Regions from separate parts of the Bradyrhizobium sp. 137 genome, predicted to be linked through region 3. Evidence: riboswitches for the same ligand, from Rfam matches in the RefSeq annotation. Region 3 holds a riboswitch; each other region holds the start of a gene.
The links. Region 3 has a riboswitch for cobalamin ahead of IVA78_RS11310 (TonB-dependent siderophore receptor). Riboswitches for the same ligand answer to the same signal wherever they lie in the genome.

Region 1 (2,263 bases), on a different contig from region 3:
GAAGCGTTCACGATCGACCATGTTCGTCGTGGAATTGAACGCCTCGATCTCGTTGTTGAACCAGGTCCGTTCTGCACCGTAGCCATATGCCTGGCTCTTCAGCGTCAGGTCCGGCGCGAGCTTCAGCTCGAAGCCACCGCGCAGCCACACCTCCTGGGCGGCGTTGCGATTGTCGAGGACGTTGTAATTGGTGTTGAAGGTGCGGTCGTCAATGGTGACGGCGCCGAGATTGCTTCCGTTGTAGTTGGAGACGTAATTGCCGGAGACGATCCCCGTCGTCGCGTGCGAGCCGCTGAAGGCGATCGGCACCAGCGGCGCGCCCCAATAGGCTTTGGAGCGGTCCTCCCTGTATTCGATTGCGCCCCAGATCTTGAGACTGTCCGAGATGCGGTAATTGAGCTGGCCGGACGTGCCGAACGTCTTGACGTTGGTGTCGTCGGCAAAGCCGTTGAGGGTGGAACGGCTGATGTCGACGCGATAGTCCAGGCCCTGCACGTTGGTGCTGCCACCCGAGCCATAGTGGACGCGGAACGAGTTCAGGGAATCCCAAGAGAAATCAGCCTCGTTCCGGACCGGTCCTGTATGCGGCTGCTTGGTGACGAAGTTGATGGCGCCGCCGGCAGCGCCCTCGCCTGAAATCAGCGAGGCCGGACCTTTCAGGAATTCAACGGCCTCCAGATTGGCGGTGTCTACGATCCGCGAGGTCATGTTCTGCGGACCGATCTTGATGCCGTTGTAGAGCGTGTTGATCTGGCTGTTGGTGAAGCCGCGCATGGAGAAGGCTGAAGGTTCAGCCGGATTGTCGCCGGAGGTGACGCCGACCGCGCCCTGCGCCACTTCGGAGACAGTGCGATAGCTCTGCTCGCGCATCGTCTCGGCCGAGATGACTTCGGCGGTCGCCGGCGTTTCACGCACGGTGAGGCCGAGCCGCGAGGCGCTTTCAGCCACAGCATTGCTGTTGAGCGGCGTTGGTGCCGCGGCGGCCGGCACGACAGGCTTGGGCGCTGCGGATGCAGTCGCTGGCCTGCGCGCCGTTGCACGGCGTGTGCCCTGCGCCTCCCGGCCCGCCGGCTTGGCCTGCTTGCGGGATTGGGCGGGCGACACCTCGACCGGCGGCAGCGACTCGCGGACCTGCTGCGCCCGGGCGGCAGATACATCGACGGCGGCCAGTGACGTAAGCGCCGCGGAGGCAAGCAGGAAGCGGTGCGGTCGTACAAAAAGGAGACAAGACACGGTTTTCGAAACCTCGGTATGACGTCAGTGGCACGTCACAGCGAACGAGGTCTCACCTTTGGCCTGTCAGCCCTTCGATGAAGCCGAATGTCTGTACTCCCCGACCGACATCTTCGCGTGTGACCACGGCTGACGGCAGGTCTCCTGGCTCGCGGGTCGTGACCGCTTCGTCGCCTTCCCGGGACCGAGGACCCAGTGGCTTCTGACGAAGGATTCACCGCTTACAGTTGCGGGGGCAGCCGCGGCATTGGGGACGAATTCCCCGCACCGCATTCCCTTTTCATCCCCTCTCGGGGAAACCGTCGCCAGCATCTAGGATTACGATCAAGACGGAGTCAATGTGCAAGCTGCGGCGTTATTGCCACAGCAACCAACTTCCTTGGAGACGAGCATGGAAGGCGAGACCTTCCTCTGGCTGATACGGCATGCGCCGGTCGATGGCGTCACAGGGACGATCCATGCCGCCGATGCCCCGGCCGATCTTCGCGATCGCGCGCAGCTAGAGGCACTGCGGCAGTCTCTGCCGAGAGGCGCGGCGAGCCATGCGAGCCCAGCGCGGCGCACGATCGAGACCGCGCATGCGCTGGGACTCGCGCCCGAGCTGATCCCCGAATTCGGGGAACAGGATTTCGGCGCATGGACCGGCCGTCGGCATGACGAGATCGGCGCGGCCGGGGACGAGGCCTATGCGCAATTCTGGAGCGATCCGGCGCGCGGACGTCCGCCGGGCGGCGAGAGCTTTGCGGATCAGGTCGCGCGCGTCCGGCTTGGGCTCTCGCGGATCGGCGCGGGCTCCGCAACGCTCGTCGTGCATTCCGGCACGATCCGCGCCGCGCTGTGCATCGCGCTGGATCTGACGCCGCACGCCGCCTTGCGCTTCGTGATCGATCCGCTGTCGCTCACCCGGATCGACCGGCTCGCCACTGGGTGGCGCGTCGTCTCCGTCAATCAGCGGATGGCCTGAGCCCGATCAGGCCGGGCGATCCGGCACATTGGCTTGCGCAAAAGTCGCCATCCCGTTGTGGAGCGC
Region 2 (2,263 bases), on a different contig from region 3:
GCCGCCGCGGTCGATGTCGCCGACCAGCACGACCGGCACGTTGGCCTTGCGCGCAAAGCCCATATTGGCGATGTCGGCCTTTCGCAAATTCACCTCGGCCGGGCTGCCCGCGCCTTCGACCAGCACCAGATCGGCGCGCGTCTTCAAGCGCGCGAAACTCTCCAGCACGGCGCCCATCAGCGAGGGCTTCATCGCCGCATAATCGCGCGCACGCACCGTTGCGATGCGCTTGCCATGGACGATGACCTGCGCGCCGACATCGGTCTCCGGCTTGAGCAGCACCGGGTTCATGTCGGTGTGCGGCTCGACGCGAGCGGCGAGCGCCTGAAGCGCCTGGGCGCGGCCGATCTCGCCGCCGTCGACGGTGACGGCGGCATTGTTCGACATGTTCTGCGGCTTAAAAGGGAGCACGCGCAGGCCGCGCCGCATGAAGGCGCGCGCAAGGCCCGCGACGATGAGCGACTTGCCCACGTCCGAGCCGGCCCCCTGGATCATCAGCGCGCGCGCCATGGCGAGATCGTATCAGAACTCGACGCCGGCTTGCGCCTTGATGCCGGACCGGAAGGGATGCTTGACCAGCGTCATCTCGGTAACGAGATCGGCGATCTCGATCAATTCGTCCTTTGCGTTGCGCCCGGTGAGCACGACATGCGTCATCGGCGGCTTTTGCGTCGTCAGGAATTCGACCACCTCGGCGATGTCGAGATAGTCATAGCGCAGCGCGATGTTGATCTCGTCGAGCACGACCATGCGCAAGGCAGGATCGCGAATCAGCTCCTTGGCCTTGTCCCAGCCGGCGCGCGCGGCGGCGATGTCGCGGGCGCGGTCCTGCGTCTCCCAGGTGAAACCTTCGCCCATGGCGTGGAATTGGCAGAGGTCGCCGAAATGGCCAGTGAGCAGGCGGCGCTCGCCGGTGTCCCAGGCGCCCTTGATGAACTGCACCACCGCGCAGGGCAAGCCATGGGCGACGCAGCGGACGATCATGCCGAAGGCCGAGGACGACTTGCCTTTGCCGGCGCCGGTGTGGACGATAACGAGGCCTTTTTCGCCGCTCTTGGTCGCCATGATCTCGTCGCGGGCGGCCTTCTTCTTTGCCATTTTCGCGGCGTGGCGGGCGTCGGTTTCCTCGCCCGTTTGGATATCCGGTTCAGGCGTCATCGTATCCGGTCCTTCGGCTTGACAAGTGGCGGCCACCGGCAAATGGTGGGTCTGCGCTGGTTCCTGTCCTATGACAGGCGAAGAGGGAATGCGATAGGGTCCGAATTGGCAAGATTTGGGTCCAAAATGCAGCCGCCCCCGCGACCGTGACCGGAGAGATGCCCGAAGCCACTGACCCCTAACGGGATCGGGAAGGCGGGGATCGAAGGGCAAAAGCCCTGCTCCGCAAGCCGGGAGACCTGCCAGCGCGGACGATTTTGGACCGGCGGACGGGGTGTTCCGCGACGGGGAAACGGGCCTCTCACAATGGTCCGTGCGCCTCTTCGCCTCCCGCTGTTATTCTGGAAGAGGCGATGACGGTCACACTTCACGTCTGCATTACCTGCCGTGCCGGCGAGACGCTTGGCGAAGGCGACGTCACGCCGGGCAAGCGGTTGCATGGCGCGATCCTGGACGCCGGCGTGCCCGACGGCGTCAATGTGGTTCCGGTCGAATGCCTCTCTGCCTGTAGCCAGGGCTGCTCGGTCGCGCTGAGTGCGCCGGGTCGCTGGTCCTATGTCTATGGCCGCCTGTCGGAGACGAATGCGCGCGACGTGGTCGCGGGCGCTGCGGCGTATGCGGCCGCGCCCGACGGCCTCGTGCCCTGGCGCAGCCGTCCCGAAATCTTCCGCAAGCAGTCGCTTGCCCGCATTCCCCCCCTTGCCGTCGTGCCGGAGGCCGCCGAATGAATTCGCTCGCAAAAGTCCCGGTCACTGTGATCACCGGTTTTCTCGGCTCCGGCAAGACGACGCTGATCCAGCATCTGCTCGCCAATGCCGGCGGCAAGAAGCTCGCCGTGCTCGTCAACGAGTTCGGCAGCGAGGGCGTCGACGGCGAGATTTTGAAGTCGTGCGCTGCTGCCAATTGCCCGGAGGAGAACATCATCGAGCTCGCCAATGGCTGCATCTGCTGCACCGTCGCTGACGATTTCATTCCGGCCATGGAGCAATTGCTGGCACGCCCCGTGAAGCCCGATCACATCCTGATCGAGACCTCGGGCCTGGCGTTGCCAAAACCGCTGCTGAAGGCCTTTGACTGGCCGGAGATCCGCTCGCGCATCACTGTC
Region 3 (2,263 bases):
GCGAAACTGAATGGGTTGACGGACGACGAGCCGCCGTAAGGTGAATTGTTGGTGTGGGTAAAATTGATGCTGTTGACGTCGAAACCTGCGACGAACTCATTGGCCATGCCAAGGACATGTCCGCGGAATTTCGCATCCATGCGATTGCCGACCTGCTGCTGATCGTGAAAAATCTCGATATAGCTGCTGCGGTTGATCAGGCCGGTGGCGGGGTTATAGGCGTAGCTTTCGACGTCCTTCCAATGTCGCTTGGAGTTCAGATAGTAAAGCGTGTTCTGAACCGAAATTCCATCGGCCACCTGCCATTCAGTTTTCACCTGGTTCCAGCTATCCTGGTAGCGGATGTGGCTGTCGCTGACGTTGTAATTCTTGAAGCGGAGAGATTCATCGAGCCTGCCGTTGATCAGCGGCGTGCCGAAGTAGCGCGACGGGTTGCGGTCACCGTAGTCCGTGGACAGTGTCCAGGTGACGTCGTCGTTCTGCTTGATCTGGATCACGGCATGAAGCGCGACGTTCGAGGTGTCGTCGCGATCGACCCAGCCATCCGACATGTTGCCGGAGGCGGTGATCCGATAGGCGACGTCCTTGCTGACCGGACCGCCACTGTCCACCGCAATTCGCCGGGTCATGTTGCTGTCCAGCGACATCTCGGCCTGATTGCGAGGGACCCACAATGGCAGTTTTGAAACCACGTTGATGGCGCCGCCGACCGCGCCCGCGCCGTACATCACCGACGCAGGGCCGCGCAGCACCTCGATGCGCTCGGTCGACCAGGTGTCGAACGGAAAGGCCACCGTCCCGGCGCCGATATAGAGCTGGGTGCCGTCATACAGCGTCATGACGGAGCCAAGGCCCGTGAAGCCGCGGGTATTGAACGAGACGCCGCCATTGCCCGGTGCCGGGCTCGCCGTGAAGCCGGTGGCGTTTTGCGTCACCGCGTCGAGGATGTTCTGCTGGCCGCGTTCGGCGATGGTTTCAGCGGAGATCACCTCCACGCTGGCTGGCGTCTGCAGTCGCGTCAGGCCGAGCCGGCTGCCGGCCGTGCTCGCGCCGGTGAGGTTGAGCGTCGGTGCGGCGAAGACAGGACCAGTCGGCGCGGCAACCTGTGTACCGGTATTGACAGCTATGTTGCGCTGCTGGCGCAAACGCGCGGCGCTGGCGGTCGCAGAACTGCGTCGGGTGCTTTGGGCCCTCGGCGACGTTGCCGGCGACTGCACCACAACGGGGTCGAGCGTCTGGACCGTCCTTTCGGACTGTGCCCAGCCGTCGGTCGACAAAACCAGGCAGGAGAATGCAGCTGAGCGCAGAATCGCGCGGCGATACCGCGGCGCGAAGATTGTACGGGAGGTCATCAACAGACTCGCGATAACGTGGCACGTCACCGCGAACGCAGCTTGGCCGCTGCCTCAAGAAGAAGGCAGCCCCAACACCCACCAGGACACCCCGCCCAATGTGCTCGCGTGTGACCACGACTGACGGCAGGTCTCCTGGCTCGCGGGTCGTTACCTCTCGCCGCCTTCCCAGGTCCGCAGGCCCAGTGGCGTTTGGCGAAGGCTCACCGCTTACAGTTGCGGGGGCAGCCACGGCGTTGGGGGATCCCCGCACCGTATTCCCTATTGATCTCCCGAAGGAGAACCGTCGTTGTCACCCTAGTTTTATTTGCAAACGGCTGTCAATTGGATGTTTCGCTGCGGCAGAAGTCAGCGCGTGGCGCCGATCATCAGGCCAAGTCGAGGATTCGACACCGCGGGAGATGGCATGTCAGATCACGCGTCGATCCCTTATGAATTGGTTGCAGCGGTGAGCGTGGTGAGGTCTACTGCTTGCGCACAGGCCGACGAGGTCGCGATCACGACGCACACTACGTTCGACGTCGGTGACAACTCCAATGCCGTTCAAAGCTCCGCACGTATCCTTCGTATCGTTGCCGTTAAGGTGCCCTCCGGGATCAACCAGGCGATGATCGTTGGAAACTGGCTCGCGCGATGCTACGTTAGAGGGCATGCACGTCGAATCCACTCTCATTTGCCCGTCATGCGGCCATCGATCCATTGAGACGATGCCGACCGACGCTTGCCAATTCTTTTACGATTGCCGCGGATGCGGCACCCGGCTGAAGCCTAAATCGGGCAATTGCTGCGTGTTCTGCTCCTATGGCACCGTGCCTTGCCCACCGATCCAAGAGAATGGCAAGGGAGCTTGCTGCGGGTAGTTTGCCGATTTCCTGCGTGTGCCGATGAGTGCACGGGCTTTCGCGCGAGGA

Region 1: another riboswitch for cobalamin. It lies ahead of IVA78_RS12735 (TonB-dependent receptor); the one in region 3 lies ahead of IVA78_RS11310 (TonB-dependent siderophore receptor).
Region 2: another riboswitch for cobalamin. It lies ahead of IVA78_RS12820 (DUF1636 domain-containing protein); the one in region 3 lies ahead of IVA78_RS11310 (TonB-dependent siderophore receptor).

What each region holds. Positions count from the first base shown of each region.
Region 1 is NZ_JADPKU010000050.1:96,563-98,825, forward strand. Features, by position in the region: gene IVA78_RS12735 (TonB-dependent receptor) at 1-1,233, opposite strand, end outside; cobalamin riboswitch at 1,350-1,552, opposite strand; gene IVA78_RS12740 (histidine phosphatase family protein) at 1,625-2,197, shown strand; gene cobT (nicotinate-nucleotide--dimethylbenzimidazole phosphoribosyltransferase) at 2,204-2,263, opposite strand, start outside.
Region 2 is NZ_JADPKU010000050.1:113,844-116,106, reverse strand. Features, by position in the region: gene IVA78_RS12830 (cobyric acid synthase) at 1-510, opposite strand, end outside; gene cobO (cob(I)yrinic acid a,c-diamide adenosyltransferase) at 523-1,158, opposite strand; cobalamin riboswitch at 1,199-1,420, shown strand; gene IVA78_RS12820 (DUF1636 domain-containing protein) at 1,512-1,886, shown strand; gene cobW (cobalamin biosynthesis protein CobW) at 1,883-2,263, shown strand, end outside.
Region 3 is NZ_JADPKU010000044.1:439,877-442,139, forward strand. Features, by position in the region: gene IVA78_RS11310 (TonB-dependent siderophore receptor) at 1-1,352, opposite strand, end outside; cobalamin riboswitch at 1,460-1,655, opposite strand; gene IVA78_RS11315 (GDCCVxC domain-containing (seleno)protein) at 2,003-2,212, shown strand.